One region of the Clostridium sp. CS1-1 genome, then DNA from elsewhere that is predicted to be linked to it. Evidence: riboswitches for the same ligand, from Rfam matches in the RefSeq annotation. Region 1 holds a riboswitch; each other region holds the start of a gene.

The links. Region 1 has a riboswitch for cobalamin ahead of AC0N0V_RS21160 (ABC transporter substrate-binding protein). Riboswitches for the same ligand answer to the same signal wherever they lie in the genome.
Region 2: it holds a riboswitch for cobalamin, as region 1 does, so the genes downstream of both, AC0N0V_RS03110 (radical SAM protein) here and AC0N0V_RS21160 (ABC transporter substrate-binding protein) in region 1, are expected to answer to the same signal.
Region 3: it holds a riboswitch for cobalamin, as region 1 does, so the genes downstream of both, AC0N0V_RS04405 (cobyric acid synthase) here and AC0N0V_RS21160 (ABC transporter substrate-binding protein) in region 1, are expected to answer to the same signal.

Annotation. Positions count from the first base shown of each region.
Region 1 is NZ_CM148680.1:4,471,318-4,477,611, reverse strand. It holds gene cobS (adenosylcobinamide-GDP ribazoletransferase) at 1-238, shown strand, start outside; gene cobU (bifunctional adenosylcobinamide kinase/adenosylcobinamide-phosphate guanylyltransferase) at 354-902, shown strand; gene AC0N0V_RS21170 (ABC transporter ATP-binding protein) at 920-1,750, opposite strand; gene AC0N0V_RS21165 (FecCD family ABC transporter permease) at 1,754-2,800, opposite strand; gene AC0N0V_RS21160 (ABC transporter substrate-binding protein) at 2,823-3,764, opposite strand; cobalamin riboswitch at 3,877-4,058, opposite strand; gene AC0N0V_RS21155 (DUF1858 domain-containing protein) at 4,436-4,627, shown strand; gene AC0N0V_RS21150 (DUF1858 domain-containing protein) at 4,816-5,007, shown strand; gene AC0N0V_RS21145 (cation diffusion facilitator family transporter) at 5,058-5,966, opposite strand; gene nifJ (pyruvate:ferredoxin (flavodoxin) oxidoreductase) at 6,288-6,294, shown strand, end outside.
Region 2 is NZ_CM148680.1:696,753-703,046, forward strand. It holds rRNA gene AC0N0V_RS03095 (23S ribosomal RNA) at 1-2,421, shown strand, start outside; rRNA gene rrf (5S ribosomal RNA) at 2,477-2,593, shown strand; gene AC0N0V_RS03105 (hypothetical protein) at 2,768-3,427, opposite strand; cobalamin riboswitch at 3,798-3,969, shown strand; gene AC0N0V_RS03110 (radical SAM protein) at 4,080-4,952, shown strand; gene AC0N0V_RS03115 (hypothetical protein) at 5,122-5,367, shown strand; gene AC0N0V_RS03120 (hypothetical protein) at 5,427-5,786, shown strand; gene AC0N0V_RS03125 (ATP-binding protein) at 5,963-6,294, shown strand, end outside.
Region 3 is NZ_CM148680.1:984,892-991,185, reverse strand. It holds gene AC0N0V_RS04415 (pyridoxal phosphate-dependent aminotransferase) at 1-1,106, opposite strand, end outside; gene cbiB (adenosylcobinamide-phosphate synthase CbiB) at 1,140-2,129, opposite strand; gene AC0N0V_RS04405 (cobyric acid synthase) at 2,156-3,673, opposite strand; cobalamin riboswitch at 3,972-4,152, opposite strand; gene AC0N0V_RS04400 (energy-coupling factor ABC transporter ATP-binding protein) at 4,278-5,003, opposite strand; gene AC0N0V_RS04395 (energy-coupling factor transporter transmembrane component T family protein) at 5,016-5,807, opposite strand; gene AC0N0V_RS04390 (nucleotidyltransferase domain-containing protein) at 5,985-6,293, opposite strand.

The DNA of each region.
Region 1 (6,294 bases):
GGGGAATATAGGAAAATTGCAATTATTCATTAGTTTATTAATAACAGTTGGAGTTTTATCCTTAATTATGAACCCAAAGTATGTAATTATTCTATTAGTTTTTGCGATAGCATTAACTTTTGTATTCTATAGCTTCTGTAAGAGTAAAATAGGAGGAATTAGTGGAGATGGGCTCGGTGCAAATAATGAATTAGTAGAAATATTAACTTTAATTATTATTGCAGTAATTTTAAGATAGTATGAAACAAGATATAAGAAACTAAATTAAATATTATACATATATAGTTTAATTAAGTTATATTTATATTTATATTTTTAAGCTTCAAGTAGTGAATAGTTAAGGAGAGGATTATATGGGTAAGATAATATTAGTTACTGGAGGAAGTAGAAGTGGTAAAAGTACTTTTGCAGAAAAGTTATTAGAGGATAAAGAAGATGTACTTTATATTGCCACAGCAGTAGTAACAGATATAGAAATGGAAAAGAGAATTGAAAATCACAGGAAGCGTAGGAATTCAAACTGGGGAACTTATGAGGGATTTAAGGAATTGGACAAAGTAATTAAAGAAGATAATCATGAATATATAATGTTAGAGTGTATAGGTACAATGATTACCAATTTTATGTTTGATGAAGAGTATGATTTTGATACTATATCACAAGAAGAGATATCGAAACTAAGTAAAAAAATAAAGATAGAAGTAGAAAAACTGCTTATTGCAGCAAAGGAGAATAATAAGAAGATAATTATTGTTACAAATGAAGTAGGGTGGAGTTTAGTTCCTGAATATAGAATGGGAAGAATATTTAGTGATATTTTAGGACATTTAAATCAATATATAGGAAGCTTTAGTGATGAAGCATATTTAGTGGCTTGTGGATTTCCTTTAAAACTAAAATAGTAGAAACGAGTTATACATTAAGTTGAGTATAACTCGTTTTTATTTTGAGACAACTTTGAATACTTGCTCACAGGAATAATATGGGGTCTACTATTTTCAGGATGTTTTAATAAGTATACATCCATATTATAAATATCTTTGATATTCTTTTTATTTATAACTTCTTCGGGAGTTCCATTTGCTATAATTTCGCCTTGGCTTAGCAATATTACATGGTCACTATATTGAGCGGCTAAGTTTAAATCATGAAGCACAGCTACAACCGTAATATTTTTATTCAATAATTTGATTGTGTCAAGTAATTCTACTTGGTGGTATAGGTCTAAGTGGGAGATTGGTTCATCTAATAGCAAAATGTTAGTATCTTGTGCAATAGCTCTTGCTATTAGAACTCGTTGCTGTTCTCCACCACTTAATGAAGATATATTTTTCCCCCTTAGATGCCATGTATTTGTCATCTCCATAGCATTTTTAGCTATTTCTAAATCTTTACTTCCTTCAGATTGAAACCTAGACAGATATGGTGAACGTCCCATTAAGACTATATCTAAAACAGAAAATTCAAAGTCTAAAATAGTATTTTGAGGAACGGTAGAAATTTTTCTAGCTAAATCTTTATTTTTGAAGTCTAAAATATCTATACCTTCTATCAATATACAATTTTTTTCAGGTTCAAGAACTTTAGATAAATTTTTTAAAAAAGTTGTTTTACCTGAGCCATTTGGACCAATTATACTATAGAACTTATTCTTTTCAAAGTTAATGCTTATGTTCTGAAGAATAGTTTTGTCTTCATATTTATAATGAAAGTTCTTTACTTCTATTGAGTAAACTTCAGACCTTTTCAACTATTACACCTTCTTTTTATTTTTTATTAAAAGGTACATAAAGTAAGGAGCGCCAATTAATGAAGTAATTGCTCCAACAGGGATTTCAGCAGGAGATACTAGGGTTCTCGCTAGGGTGTCTGAAAGAATCATAAAAATGGAGCCGCCTATGGCAGAGAACGGAATTAATATTCTATGGTCAGGGCTAATCATCATTCTAATGATGTGAGGAATTATTAACCCTACGAAGCCAATAACACCACTAACGGAAACACAAGCAGCTACCACTACAGAAGAAACAATTAAAATTATTCTCTTTAAGGTTTCAACTTCAATACCTAAACTTTTTGCGCTGTCATCTCCTGTAAGCATTATATTTAAATCTCTAGAAAAAGCCAATAGAACTATAAATCCTATAAATACAATGGGAAACAGTATAATAACCTGTTCCCAATTAGCAGTAGTTATACTTCCCATAATCCAAAATACTATCTTTTCAACATTTTGTCTATTAAATGCCATCAATAGAGATATCATTGAGGATAAAAGAAAGCTTATGGATATACCAGCAAGAAGAAGAGTATTTGTTGGAACCTTACTTCCCACTCTTGCAGTACTATACACTATAATAGTTGTAAGAATAGCTCCAATGAAGGCTGAAAGAGTAACTAATCCTAACCCGCCAAAGAAGTTTTCTAATCCTATCGAAATTGCTATCGCGGCACCAAGTGCTGCACCAGAAGATACGCCGAGAACGTAGGGGTCTGCCATTGGATTCTTAAACATTGCTTGAAAAGATGCCCCTACTATAGATAGGCCCATTCCCACTATAGCAGAAAGAATAATACGAGGTAATCTTATATTAAGTATTATTAAGTTATGAGTAGATGGATAAGCTTCTATATGAAATAAATGTCCTATAAGTGGAAGCTGACTTAATATAATTTTTAAGGACTCTAAAAACGATATATTTGCAGTACCTAAGGTGCTGCAAAGAACTACTAAAGAAATTAGTATAATAAATATAGTAATAAATTTAAATTTATAATGCTTTTTACTTATTGAAAACATAATTAAACCTCTTTTCGGTTAACTACTTAAATACCTCAGGATGTATTATTTTAGCTAATGACTCTAAACCATCCGCAAGTCTAGGTCCCTGTCTATTTAAGATATCCATATTAATTTCATATATTTTATCATTTTTTACTGCAGTCAAGTCCTTGTAACCATTGGTGTTTTTTATGCCAGATTTAGTATTATTTGTATTTGAGCATATTAAAATATCAGGATTCTTTTCAATAAGCCTTTCAAGGCTGTAAGCCCAACCATCAGCATCATCTGCAGCATTTCTACCACCAGCCATAACAATAAGCTTACCAATAAAAGTGTTTCTACCAGCAGTAAAATCTCCCTCTTTGCCATAGGATAAGGCATAGTACACACTCGGAGTGTCCTCACCTTTAACCTTTTGAGTAATTGTGTCAATCCTTTTTTTCATGTTAGATACTACTTCAATTGACTTAGTATTTGCATTTAAAACCACTCCCACCTGATTTATAACATCATAAGTACCTTCAAGGCTGTCATCTTTACTTATAACCACAACTTTTATATTTAATGATTCTAGTTTTTGAACAATATCTTTTGTAATAATTGACGAAGCGATAACTATATCTGGCTTTAATTCAACTATTTTCTCAATGCTTGCATCTTGAATTCCGCCTATAGACTGAACCTTTTTAGCTTCCTCTGGAAAGTTACAGAAATCAGTTCTACCAATTAATTTGTCTCCTTTTCCCAGCGCATATACTATTTCAGTTATATTAGGAGCAGCGGATATTATTCTTTGAGGTTCTTTATCGATTATAATATCTCTACTATAGGAATCCTTAAAATTTAAAGGATATGAAGTACCTTGTGAAGTTTCATTTGTATTATTTTTATCTATAGAATTATTATTAGAACATGCAGATAAAGACAATATAAAAATAGAGAATAATAATAGTGCAAGTAATTTTTTTAGTTTGGGCATTTAGTTTCCTCCTTAGTTTTTTAGTCTTAAATCAAATATAAATTAAACCGTTATCTAATAGATAACGGTTTACAAACATATTATTTGTTCACCAGCTTATCCACGTAAGCTTTAAAAGTGTAAAGCTTAGGCAGGTCTCCTGGCTCTGATTCATTGCATATTGACGTCTTCCCTGATATCAAGTGACATGATATATCAATATACTCATCATTACAGTGGCGGGACCGCACGAGACTCTAACTCGTTTCCCTTTTCAACTCATATTTTATGAGTACCTAAACTTAAATAATTTAATTTTAATTAATTATAGCATTTACTAAAAAAGTTATCAATAATTCGTTAACTTAACCATAGGTTTATGTATAAGCATGTAAATATAATAGTGTAATAGCATTACATTTATTATACTCATCAATTTATAATAATATAAGTTTGCGTTTAATTTCATACAGTATATAAGTAGAAGCTATAAGTGGATTTTTAGCATTTGTCAAACTTGGTATATATGGAGAGTAATATTAAACTTGGCAATAGAGCATAGTAACTATAATGTAACTAATGAACTCTAAAGTGCTATATTGAATTTATTATGAAATGAGAATATAATAAATGTATAATAGAAAATATATGTTAAGTTAGTATAACAAATAAAATGAAGAGAGGTAAATGATATGGAAAAAGTAACTAAAGACATGACAATTGGGGAAATAGTTAGACTACATCCTAGAGCAGGTGAAATATTAATGACTTTTGGTATGGGATGTATTGGATGCCCAGCTTCTCAAGCAGAGACACTTGAGCAGGCAGCTCAAGTTCACGGATTGGAACTTGACAATTTACTAAGAGCTTTAAATACACTATAATATAATCTAAATAAAAGTATAATTAAGTTTAAACTCCACCTTTTAGTAAGGTGGAGTTTTTATTTATAGGAGTTTGAGTAATTTTAAATAAGCCTGTTTAAAGTATTATAATTTATCTTTAGGGCAAGATAATTTTGAAACTAATATTAATATAATCATCATATAAAAAATAAAGAGAGGTACATGATATGGAGAAACTAAATAAGGATATGTCTATTGGAGAAGTAGTTAGATTAAATCCTAAATATGCTGAAGTTTTAATGACATTTGGTATGGGATGCGTTGGATGACCAGCTTCACAAGCGGAAACCCTTGAGCAGGCTGCTCAGGTCCATGGGTTAGAACTCGATGACTTATTAAAAGCATTAAATTCAGTATAATAATTTGTGAATTTTAAAAGGCTTTTGCAGATTCTCTGCAAAAGCCTTTTTTAACTTTTTTTTGGTTGTATTATTAAACCCTCTTTACAACATGTACAACGATGAGTACAGGATTCTATGTGTATCATAATGTTAGTGTTTTTTAAAGACTGTTCAAGCTCAAGTTCTATTTCATCACATATATCGTGAGCAGCCTTTATAGTCATATTTTCCGGAAACACTATATGTAAATCAATATATTTGTAAGACCCGGCTTTCCTTGTTCTTAAATCATGAAAGTCACAGTAAAGAGATTTATATTTAGAAATAGTATTAGTTATTATATTTATCTCATTGTCAGACAACTTTACATCCATTAGGGGTTCAAAAGCTGTTTTTAAAAGATGAAAAGCTTCCCTTAGAATAAATATGGCAACTAATATGGCAACTACGGGATCTAAAAAGCTTAATTTTGTAAGCCAAATTAGCAATAAACCGGTCCCAACACCAAGGGATGTATATACATCAGCTTTTAAATGGAGGGCATCGGCTTCCAAAGCTATTGAATCCTCTTGTTTAGCAATTTTATATAACTTTTTAGAAACAATAGTGTTTACACCAGCAGAAATAAACATAACAATAAAGCCGAGTCCTACAGAACCCACAGCTTCGGGATGAATAATCTTTTTAACTGCTTCTACTATTATCCATATAGATGCTGCAAAAATAAGTAATGCCTCAATAACGCCAGATATATTTTCAACCTTACCATGTCCATAAGGATGATTCTCATCAGCAGGTTTATCAGATATTCTTACTGAAAAGAAGGCTACGATTGCAGCTGCTAAATCCATGGCTGAATGAATCGCTTCAGATATTATGCTTACGGAACCAGTAAAAATACCTACAAATAACTTCATAATAATAAGAGCTATATTTGAAAAGATTGAAAGTCTTGCTGCTTTTGTTTTCACACCCATACTTATTATTTCCTCCTAAAGAATTGTCACATTATCATTTGATAATTAATTACAAAACATATAATAACTCAAAAGCCTTATGAAGTCAATAGTCATAACTTGATATGGATTATCAATTGATAAAGAATTTTATTAATAAATAGATCAGCACTAGTATGTACTTAAATCTTAATTATATTTGTTCTAAAATGGTATAAGAAATTTGGCGAATAAAAATAGTAAAATTTTTAATTTGTATGTATGATAATTTTTCTATTTCAAATAATAAGTTAGAGAAAAATTATTATCTGAAATTTACTAAGCGTTAGGAGGATTAGTCTTATGGCTA
Region 2 (6,294 bases), 1.3 Mb from region 1:
TAGTGAAGCAGTACCGTGAGGGAAAGGTGAAAAGAACCCCGGAAGGGGAGTGAAATAGAACCTGAAACCGTGTGTCCACAATCAGTCGAAGCAGTTTTACCTGCGACGACGTGCTTTTTGTAGAACGAGCCAGCGAGTTACGATGTGTAGCAAGGTTAAGTATTTAAGATACGTAGCCGAAGGGAAACCGAGTCTGAATAGGGCAAAAAGTTGCATGTCGTAGACCCGAAACCGGGTGACCTATCCATGGACAGGTTGAAGCGGAAGTAAAATTCCGTGGAGGACCGAACCACATTGGTGTTGAAAAACCATGGGATGAGCTGTGGATAGCGGAGAAATTCCAATCGAACTCGGAGATAGCTGGTTCTCCTCGAAATAGCTTTAGGGCTAGCGTTTTGAATGAGTAGTGGAGGTAGAGCACTGAATGGGCTAGGGGCTGACAACAGTTACTGAACCCTATCAAACTCCGAATGCCATATACTTGAATCAAAGCAGTCAGACTACGAATGATAAGATCCGTGGTCAAAAGGGAAACAGCCCAGACCATCAGCTAAGGTCCCAAAGTGTAAGTTAAGTGGAAAAGGATGTGGGATTTCTAAGACAACTAGGATGTTGGCTTAGAAGCAGCCACTCATTTAAAGAGTGCGTAATAGCTCACTAGTCGAGAGATCCTGCGCCGAAGATGTTCGGGGCTAAAACTTACCACCGAAGCTATGGATTCACCGTAAGGTGAGTGGTAGAGGAGCTTCCTGTATGGGTTGAAGTCGTACCGTAAGGAGCGGTGGACTGTACAGGAGTGAGTATGCTGGCATAAGTAGCGAGAAATAAGTGAGAATCTTATTGGTCGAAAACCTAAGGTTTCCTGAGGAAGGCTCGTCCGCTCAGGGTTAGTCGGGACCTAAGCCGAGGCCGAAAGGCGTAGGTGATGGACAATCGGTTGATATTCCGATACCACCAGTTTGCGTTATTACAAATGGGATGACGCAGGAGGATAAGATGTGCGCACTATTGGATGTGCGTCTAAGCACTTAGGCAGACTAGATAGGCAAATCCGTCTAGTTAATGCTGAGGTGTTACGGGGAGCCCTTTTGGGCGAAGTATCTGATTCCACGCTGCCAAGAAAAGTCTCTATGGAGTAAACTGGTGCCCGTACCGCAAACCGACACAGGTAGGTGAGGAGAGAATCCTAAGACCAGCGGAAGAATTGTTGTCAAGGAACTCGGCAAATTGACCCCGTAACTTCGGGAGAAGGGGTGCCACCGCAAGGTGGTCGCAGAGAATAGGCCCAAGCAACTGTTTAGCAAAAACACAGGTCTCTGCTAAAGCGAAAGCTGATGTATAGGGGCTGACGCCTGCCCGGTGCTGGAAGGTTAAGGGGAACACTTAGCTTCATGCGAAGGTGTGAACTTAAGCCCCAGTAAACGGCGGCCGTAACTATAACGGTCCTAAGGTAGCGAAATTCCTTGTCGGGTAAGTTCCGACCCGCACGAATGGCGTAATGACTTGGGCACTGTCTCGACAACAAATCCGGCGAAATTGTATTGCGAGTGAAGATGCTCGCTACCCGCGATTGGACGGAAAGACCCCGTAGAGCTTTACTGTAGCTTAGCATTGAGTCTCGGTATTGTCTGTACAGGATAGGTGGGAGACTGCGAAGCAGAGGCGTCAGCCTTTGTGGAGTCGTCCTTGGGATACCACCCTGACAGTACTGGGATTCTAACCGGTGGCCATGAATCTGGTCACGGGACATTGTTAGGTGGGCAGTTTGACTGGGGCGGTCGCCTCCTAAAAAGTAACGGAGGCGCCCAAAGGTTCCCTCAGAACGGTTGGAAATCGTTCGTAGAGTGCAAAGGCAGAAGGGAGCCTGACTGCGACACAAACAAGTGGAGCAGGGACGAAAGTCGGGCTTAGTGATCCGGTGGTACCTCGTGGGAGGGCCATCGCTCAACGGATAAAAGCTACCTCGGGGATAACAGGCTGATCTCCCCCAAGAGTCCACATCGACGGGGAGGTTTGGCACCTCGATGTCGGCTCGTCGCATCCTGGGGCTGAAGTAGGTCCCAAGGGTTGGGCTGTTCGCCCATTAAAGCGGCACGCGAGCTGGGTTCAGAACGTCGTGAGACAGTTCGGTCCCTATCCGTCGCGGGCGTAGGAAATTTGAGAGGAGCTGTCCTTAGTACGAGAGGACCGGGATGGACTGACCTCTGGTGCACCAGTTGTTCCGCCAGGAGCACAGCTGGGTAGCTATGTCGGGACGGGATAAACGCTGAAAGCATCTAAGCGTGAAGCCCACCTCAAGATAAGATTTCCCATAGCGTAAGCTAGTAAGACCCCTTGAAGAACACAAGGTTGATAGGTCAGAGGTGTAAGCATGGTAACATGTTCAGCTGACTGATACTAATAGGTCGAGGGCTTGACCTAATATATCACTGTGCAATTTTGAGAGAACAAAATTCTCTTAATAAATTAAATATAATCTGGTGATTATGACGTAAAGGCTACACCCGTTCCCATTCCGAACACGATGGTTAAGCTTTACAGTGCCGATGGTACTGCACGGGAGACTGTGTGGAAGAGTAGGTCGTTGCCAGGTTAAATATAAAAGACACTAAGTTTGATGCTTAGTGTCTTTTATATTTATGTCTGTAGTATTATTAAGATTAGAATTAACTTTTTAATGTAATGACTATGTTTTAATATAGTGTTGATATCATAACAATTTTTGAGGGAAGTTATTATACTTCCCTTAGTGCACATTTTAAGAAGATTATAGACCAAATCGATTATTTTTAACGTCCATATATGCTTCTTCAAAACTTTGATAAACTCTACTTGATAAATCAAAGTAATTTTCATCTATCACCTTCCTAAAAAACTGCCCCATCTGTGTTGTAGCTATTTTTCCAGTAATTAAAATAGGCATTGAAAATTTCCATGATTCAACTACCTTCTCTTTCTGCCTATGCGGGTATCTAATTATCCATCGACCTACTCGTAAAGCATGTTCATTTCCTGTCATCTTCCCTTGGTTCATCGCTTCTGCATCGTACCCCCAAAGATTTCCGAATGCAAAAGAGCAATCGGGACAATCAAGTGGTCCACCACCAAGTTCATTACCACAAGTTTTACACTTTACAATTTTCATTGCTGAATCAACGATTGTCCAGGAATGCTTATCTATTTCTTCAACTATTACTTCAGCAAGTAAATTTTCATCATCACTACCTAATAATATATTTTCTTTTTCTATTAACTCTTTCCAATCTAACAACCATAAATTTTCAATAATATTATAGCATTCTATGCAACTTATATAGTTTTGACCAACAGGTGCTCCACACATTTCACATACCTTAACCTCATTGGGTCGCTGATATATTCTTCCTCCTGATGGTCTTTTAGGAAAGTCTTTGTAAAATTCTTTCATAGGGTTCAACCTCTTTTCATCTGCAAAACTTATGACATAAGCCACTCTGTTATTATAAACTATTACGTTACGATATACTCAATACCTGCCTTCTTTCTTCATAATTATTATTTCGTAATATTGTACCTGTATATATTAAACATATATAGGTTCTCGCTTTTTAGAATCTATTACTCTTGTATAAGTATGAGATATATTGCATTAAGCCATGAAATTCTTCCTTTTGACCGCTTCTTTATCCTTTTCAAATAATTTGAGCCATCTGAATCAGTACATATAATTACTTGTGTATATGGAATAATATTCTTGTAAAATTTAACAATATTAGTTATAATAGTTTTATATAAATGACGTTCCTATATGGGAGAATAATATAAAGTATGTAAAAGGTGCCCGTAAGGGAGAATAGGGAATGAGGTAAAATCCTCAGCGGTCCCACCACTGTAAACGGTAGAGCTTTTATAATCCACTGGGTAACACTGGGAAGGAAAAAGTATCGTTAGCCCGTAAGCCAGGAGACCTGCCTTTTTCATTAATATAGCCTAGGGGTAAAAGGCTGTAGAAAGAGTGATGGTAAAATTCTTGAATACAAATATTGTATTCAAGAATTTTTTATTTTTTGTCAAATAATTTAATTAACGAGGTGGTAATTGTGAAAATAATTGAAAGACTTATAAGTCAAGATCATTCTGTAAAATACTTATTAGAGTTGAATGATGGAAATACTATTGAAACTTTATTTATGCAAGATCATGAACAAAAACTTACATACCACAGTACAGTATGCGTATCCTCTCAAGTGGGCTGCAGACAAGGGTGTTTTTTTTGTGCAACAGGGAAGCAGGGATTTGTACGAAATCTTGCGTCATTTGAAATAATTGGACAAGTAGATATTTGTATTGATTATTGTAAACAAATGAAACTGATTCCAATAGATGCGGTTGTTCTTGCGGGAATGGGTGAACCTTTTGTAAATTATGAAAATGTTAGGGAGGCGATAATTGGCATATATAATAAACACAAAATAAGTAATTTTGAAATTGCTACAGTAGGAGTAACGCCAAGAGTCTATAGACTGATTGATGATTTTAAAAATAGTCCAATTAATATAAGACTTAATGTATCTCTGCATGCGTCATCAGATGAAATACGTAAGAAGATTATGCCAATTAATCTAAAGTATGATATGAAGTCAATAATTGATGCAGCCGTTGAATATGCAGAAATATTTAAAACTAAGACAAGAATAAGGTATATGATATTTAAGGGTATAAATGATACCGATGCTGATGTAGCAAGACTAGAAGCTTTATTAAAGAGCAAACCACTAAAATTGATTATATCAGCATATAATGATAACAATATACAGGGACTAATTGCTCCTGAACAAAATGATGTAATTAATTTTTATAATAAACTTAAAGATAAAATAGATTGTGATATATTCCATAATTTTGGTGGTGATATCAAAGGAGGCTGTGGTCAGCTTAGGCAGGAAAAAGTGATAGAGCATGTATTAATATAAAAATTTAGAACTAGACATATTATAATACGATTAATAAACTTAATATAAGAAATAAATAATATCCGTATAAGTTTGCTTATATGGATATTATTTATTTCTTATTACAAATAGCAGTTTATGAAACAACATGGTAGAATGATACTTGTGTTTGATTGAATAAAAAGTGCTAATGATTAGAGTTTTTGGAGGTATCTTTATACAAGATATAGCTTCTTTGAGAAGCATGAATAAATATTCTTCTATTATTGCAAATAATGGGGTTATTGTTGAAGTTAGCCAATCTTTTGTTGATATGACTAAATATTCAATAGAGGATATGATAGATAAAAATGTTGTAGATGTATTTAGTGTATTAAGAATTGGCCCAAACACTGATTACGAGAGCTTTGATGAAAATAGTGAATATTTTTCTTAACTAAGTCTCTCGAAATCAGATTTGTTAACATTAAATTATTATAGGGAATAAAAGAAACAATGTATATCTTTTTAGAGAGAAGAAATTTTAACTTTGATGAGAAATTTCCCTTCGCCAGTAGGCTATGCTCAGATAACCATTATGGAGTTGGTATATTCAGCCTACCTGATATTACACTGCTTAAAGCTAATGAAACATTCATAAGTTTTTTTGATGAACCATACAATAGAAAGGAAAACTGCATTGGAAAGCGTGTTGATGAATTTGTAACGGGATTTAAAGGAAGCACTTCAGAAAAGATATGGAGAACTATCATCGAAACAGGGCAAACATATAACATAAATGAGTATATGTCTGATAGATTTGATAGGGGAATTACATACTGGAAGAGTACCATTACTCCCATATATGAAGATTGAAAACCACAATATTGTATTGAGATGACCACAGAGATAACTAACCAGGTTTTATATAGAAAAAAGATAGAAGAGCAGGCGGAAATTATTGAGAAGCAGAAAAGAGAACTAGAAATAGTTTTTTTAAAAATATTCTTTCAAATGCTATTAAATTCACATCAGAAGGTAAATTAATTACTATAAAAGGGGATATATGCATTAAAGTTAAGGATAACGGAATCAGTATACCTGAGGATAAAATAGGTGTTATATTTGAGAGGTTTGGACAAGTCAATAGCCCTTTATCAAGGCGGGCAGAAGGGGCTGATATTGGTCTGTCACTTGTTAAAAAACTTGTTGAAGCATTAGGTGGTAGTATATCAGTTAAAAGCAAGGAAGGTAAGGGTAGCACATTTATTATCTTGCTGCCAGACGAAAAGACCTCAGAAGAACATACTGAAAATAAAGAAGTGGGTTTATTAGATAATCGTCTTTTAGAAATAACGACAGTAGAGTTTTCTGATATCTATCT
Region 3 (6,294 bases), 1.6 Mb from region 1:
TTTATAACTCTTTCATTACTGTCTCTATCCTTAATTGCTAGTCTTATGTACTTTTCATCTAATCCTTTAAAGTTATCACACTTTCTCATGACAATCCCTTTTTCTAAACATATCCTATAAATTTCATCACAGTTCATATCTCTAAGTTTACAAAGTACAAAGTTACTATAGGTTTCATAGACCTCTTCAATAATGGTTATTCTTTTAAGTTCTGATACCATAAACTCTCGTTCCTTATCAATCCACTTTACGGATTTTTCAATATAATCCTCATCCTTTAAAACATACTTTACTGCAATTTCTGCAAAACAATTTATATTCCAAGGATTTTGTTTGCCTTCTATTTTTTCTATTAGAATCTTATTTTTGCTTATGCCGTAACCCATTCTTATTCCTGGCATAGCATAAAATTTAGTTAAAGCTTTTATTATAAATAGACAACTGTAATTTTCTAACTCACTTAATAATGAAAATCCTTTTTTACCAGTAAACTCAATAAACGCTTCATCAATAATAATTACCTTATTATTTTCCTGGCAATAATCTAATATAGATTTAAACTTTTTCTTATCTATTACCATACCATTGGGATTATTGGGATTTCCTATAATTAATGCATCTACTTCTTTCATCTTTAAAACTATATCTTCATAGTCATAAGTCATATCTTCTTTTAGGTAGGAGTATTCAATCTCACAGTTCCACTTGGATGCATTCTCCTCATACTCTACAAAGGATGGAACTGGAATACACACTCTTTTAAAACAACTTAATACTAAATCTATAATCTCAGCTGCACCATTTCCAAGTACGATGTTACCTTCATTTATAGCAGTGCTGGCAAAGTCTATTCCTTTATGTTCTATAGATGATTGATCTTGAGTCATAAAATATCTCACACTGAATCCAATATAATCTTTTAAATAATTCTTAAGTTCTCTATACTTAGCATCAGGATATCTCACCATATTATCTATTGCTTCATTTATATTATTTTTAAAACTATCTGGTACACCTAAGGGGTTAATGTTTGAACTAAAATCTAGAAGTTCTCTCCCTTTTAAAAGCCCTTCTGTATACACATCTCCACCATGCTTCAATGTCATCACTTCCTGTAATATTATTCTTGATTTTATGTTCTAACAACAGCTAGTTTGCAAGTTATTAATCACTAAGGCTACAGCTGAATATATAGCTATCAAAAGAACTTCCGCTGCATACATAAGCTTTATACTATCATTTATGTGCTCAAAGTTAAGCTCTCGTATCTTATCTCCAATCGTAGGCTTATAAACTACTTCTCCAAAATACACATTGGTACCGCCTAGCTGCACTCTCATCGCTCCAGCTGCTGCTCCTTCTGGGTATGCGCAATTTGGGCTCTTGTGATTTTTTCTATCTCTAATCATTATTTTAAAACTCTCAATTGGACTTCCCTTTACTACGAAGGCAACTATGCATATAAGAAAACCAGTAATTCTTGCAGGTATAAAATTAAACACATCATCTACCTTTGCTGGAAAAAATCCTATATACCTATACTTCTCATTCATATATCCAAGCATTGAATCCATAGTATTTATTCCCTTGTACATCATAGCTAGTGGTGTACCTCCAATAATCCCATAAAGAAGAGGCGCTATAACTCCATCAGCAGTATTTTCAGCTACAGTTTCTACATCTGCTCTTATTATCTCTTTATCATTAAGTTCTTTTGTATCCCTTCCAACTATATATGAAAGCTTAACTCTTGCATCTTCTAAATCTTCACCCTTTAAAGCATAATAAACTTTCTTAGCTTCTCCACCTAAACATTTAGCTGCTATAGTTGTCCACATTATTATTACATTTAAAATAGTATATATCCAAAAGTTAAACTCAGTTAACTTCAATATTATAAACGGAACAATAAAACTTACAAATGCTACTATAATTACTATAAGCCCTCCAAAAGCCTTAATGCCTCTATCAGTCTTGCATAATTTTCTTCCCTTTTTTTCTAAGAAAGATATGAGCTTTCCTATATATATAACAGGATGAGGGAACCAGTATGGGTCTCCAATTATCCAATCAAGAATAACTGCAATGACTATTGCTATAACGTTACTTATTAGAAAAGATGTAATCAAAACGTTTCCCCCAATCTTTTTTCAGCCTATTTTTTAATTCCCATAATCTCATATATCTTATTCATATCTAAACTCTCTCTAACAATATCTGCAAGCTTATCTAATTCTGCTTCACGAAGACTTTCATAAGTCTTTGATTGTATTGTTTTCATTTCCTTTTTTACTCTAATCTTATTTAGTATAAACTCTCTAAAATCTACTCCATCAAAAACTCCATGTATGTAAGTTCCTAATATGTTACCCTCTGAATTTATTGCTCCGTCAAGAAGTTCAACCTTTTCTCCACTTTTATCCACAATCCTAAATAAAGGTTTTGCACATTCTCCATAAGTACCTATTCCCATGTGGATTTCATATCCATAAGCCTTTAACTTTCTATTCTCCATAGTACTTTCATTTTTATAAACATCAAAGTTTTCTATAGTTTCTGCATTTACTCTTGTAGTTATCTTTTCTTCTTCAAAAACTGTTTCTACATCTAAAAGCCCCATAGCTTCAACTTCTTTTACATCTGTTTCTACACCATATGGATCTTTTATAATTTTTCCAAGTATCTGATAACCACCACAAATGCCCATTACCAAGCCTGTTTTGCTATATTCCTTTATACAGCTTTCAAGTCCACATTCTTTTAGTTTTAATAAGTCTTCAATGGTATTTTTACTTCCAGGTATTATAAGTAAATCTGGGTTTCCAAACTCTTCTACAGAGTTTATAAATCTTACTGAAACATCTTCTTCACTTTTTAGAGCATCTAAATCCGTAAAATTAGATATACGCGGAAGCTTTATAACTGCTATATCTATAGGTGCTGTTACCTTTGTATTAAACTCTACTGCACCATCTTCGTCTTCAAGTGCTAAAGTAAAATGAGGAACCACTCCAAGACATGGCACCTTTATAATATCCTCAAGCATATTAAGTCCTGGCTTTAATATTTCTACATCTCCTCTGAATTTATTGATTATTGTACCTTTAACTCTTTCTCTTTCTTCTTCAGTGAAAAGGAGCATAGTTCCTGCAAGAGAGGCGAAAACTCCCCCTTTATCGATATCACCTGCAATTAGCACAGGTGCGTCCACAAGTTCAGCCATTCCCATGTTTACAATATCTCTATCCCTTAGGTTTATCTCCGCTGGACTTCCGGCACCTTCCATCACTACTATATCAAACTGTTCTTCCATGTTTTCAAAATGCTCTTTAAGCATATCTCTAAATTCAAGCTTCATATTATGATAATCCATTGCTGTGCTATTTCCATATACCTTACCATTAACTATAATCTGACATTTCTTATCAGAAGTTGGTTTTAAAAGTATAGGATTCATATAAGCCTCTGGCTGAAGACCAGCTGCATAAGCCTGAAGTACTTGAGCACGTCCCATCTCTTTACCATCCAATGTTATGTACGAATTTAAAGACATATTTTGTGACTTAAAAGGGCAAACTGAATATCCATCTTGTTTAAAAATTCTGCAAAGTGCAGTCACTAATATACTTTTCCCAACAGATGACCCCGTTCCTTGAATCATTATTTTAGCCATATATATCCCCCTCGTTCTTATCTATTATCCCTAATTTTTTATATCTATCTTATTTCGTAACTAGGCTTTGTGAAGATATATAAGTATCCCTGATGATGCATTTAATTGCCTTCATAGAACTTTTAAATTAAAAATTTAAATTCTTAAAGGCTGTTAAAAGTATTCAAAAATTACTTACATATACTCGCCTGTAAACGAAATAAAAGCAGTAAACTTTGAAAGTTTACTGCTTTTAACACTACTATAAAAACCGGTCAAACGGTCAGCATTCACATTAAAAGTACCTTCCCTCCGAAAGTCTACAGAACACATCTAGGCAGGTCTCCTGACTTATGATTCATCCTCACCTTCGCCTTCCTCCTAGCAGAGTGGCTTAATAAAGGTTCGTCCTCAAATACAGTAACGGGGGCTGTTGTGGACTCTCACCACATTCCCTTTTCACCTTTTTCTTAAAAGGCACCTAAACATATTATTTAATTCTACTATTTAAGTTTATTACAACTATACAAACATGTCAATGACTTCCATGTAAATGTAAATGGATATCAATACTCTTTAAAGCCAAATCATTGAACTAGTTCCTTACAAACTAAATATCTCCAACTTATTTAATATTATATTTTATTAGAAAATCATCGTCATTTATTACAGTTTTATAAGCATCGTCTCTTATAATATTATGCTCTTCTGAAAAAACTAATGCTCTCTGGAAAACATCCTCTACATATTGAAAATCATGAGTAGAGCAAATTATAGTTTTTCCACTGTTATTCAACTTAATTAATAGTTCTCTTAAAAATTTTTTGCCTTTTGGATCGATTCCATTCATAGGCTCGTCCAAAACTAAAACTTCTGGATTCATGGCAAGCACACTTGCAATAGCTACTCTTTTCTTTTCTCCGCCACTTAAATTATAAGGCTCTCTATCTTTAAGATCTTCAATATCTAAAAGTCTTAAACAATCAGAAACTCTTCTTTCTACTTCTCTTTCATCCATATCCATTTGTCTTAATCCAAAGGCAACTTCTTCATATACATTAGAAGAAAAAAGCTGTGCATCTGAATTTTGAAATACAAATCCAACTTTTTTATGAAAAAGTTTAGAAAACCTATTGTCATTTAATTTCTTGCTACTTATTTCCTCTTTATTAAAATGATATTCCCCTTTAGTTGGAAAAACTATACCATTAATTAATTTTAGAAATGTAGATTTACCACTACCATTAGGTCCTATTAGTGCTACTGCTTCACCTTCTTTGATAGTTACATTAATATCTCTTAGCACCTCTGTATCTTTATATCTAAAATGAACATCTTTAACTTGAATCATTTCACTCACATCCTAATTAAAGTAAAAGTACATTATTATTATTAATATATTTACTAAACAATATATAAAATCTTTAGAAGTAAATTTAAACTTTGAGTAAGCTTTATACTCTCCTGTGAAACCTCTACATTCCATTGCAGAATACATTTCATCTCCCATTTCCTTTGACTTTAGAAAAAGATTACCCATTATCTTAGAAAGCGAGGAGTACTTATTACTGTTTTTTCCCACTGATCTTAGCTTTAAAGCATAAAACATCTCTAGTGAAAATTCTCCTAGAATATAAATGTACTTTATCGTAATATCAAATACTAATATGAATATATCAGGTATAAAAAAAAGCTTCAGTGCTTTAGTAATATCATGCCATTTTGTAGTGTATGACAATATATTTACTGAAACTACAGTTCCTGTAACTTTCATAAGTAATAAAATACTATTTGTAATATTACCCATAAGCATAGAGGGTATAAGCATTACAACAGTAAATAAAGGAACTAAAAAGCTTAAAGCCAATACCTTTTTTATATCTTCTACCTCTAATAAAGCTATAAATAATAGTAAATATACATCCATAGCTAGTACATATGTAAAGCTTCTTGAAGTAGATATTAAAATTATGCTTAGTACTGTGAATATAAGTTTAATTACTGGATTTAGCTTGTACATAAAAGCAGTACTAACCTTATTATTTCTTTTTATTAAAGATAGCATGTGTATAATAGACACTATACTTTTGTCTATAAATCTATCTTTATCATTCCGAGGTATGTAGTTATCCTTCTTATAAAGCCAATCTTCCATAACATACACCTTCACATTCTGATAAACTGATTTTGTAAAAAACTTACTAAAATGTCTTATGTTAAAAATATATCATAATTAGTTGATTTATGCAATTTATTTATATTTTAACATAAAAAATCTCTAAGCATCAGGTTGAGTTTTAACTCCACCTGATGCTTAAAAATTCTTAATGTATCAACCATGTATTTTCACCCCAGTTCTCAAAATCAAACTTGCAAAACTTGCACTATCCTTAATACTTTCTTTCCACAGTTCTGGTGTGTATAAGATAAAATCTAATTCTTTATTACTTTGTATCTCCATTTCCATGTCTATTCTTATCTTTCTTTTGTCCATATACTCCATAATAATACATAAATCTATATCACTATCTAGTCTTGCACATCCTTTTGCGCATGAACCAAATAAATATATTTCTGATATATTGTATTTCCCTATTAATTGTTTTTTTATTTCATCTATTTCATGTTGAAAGGGTATCACA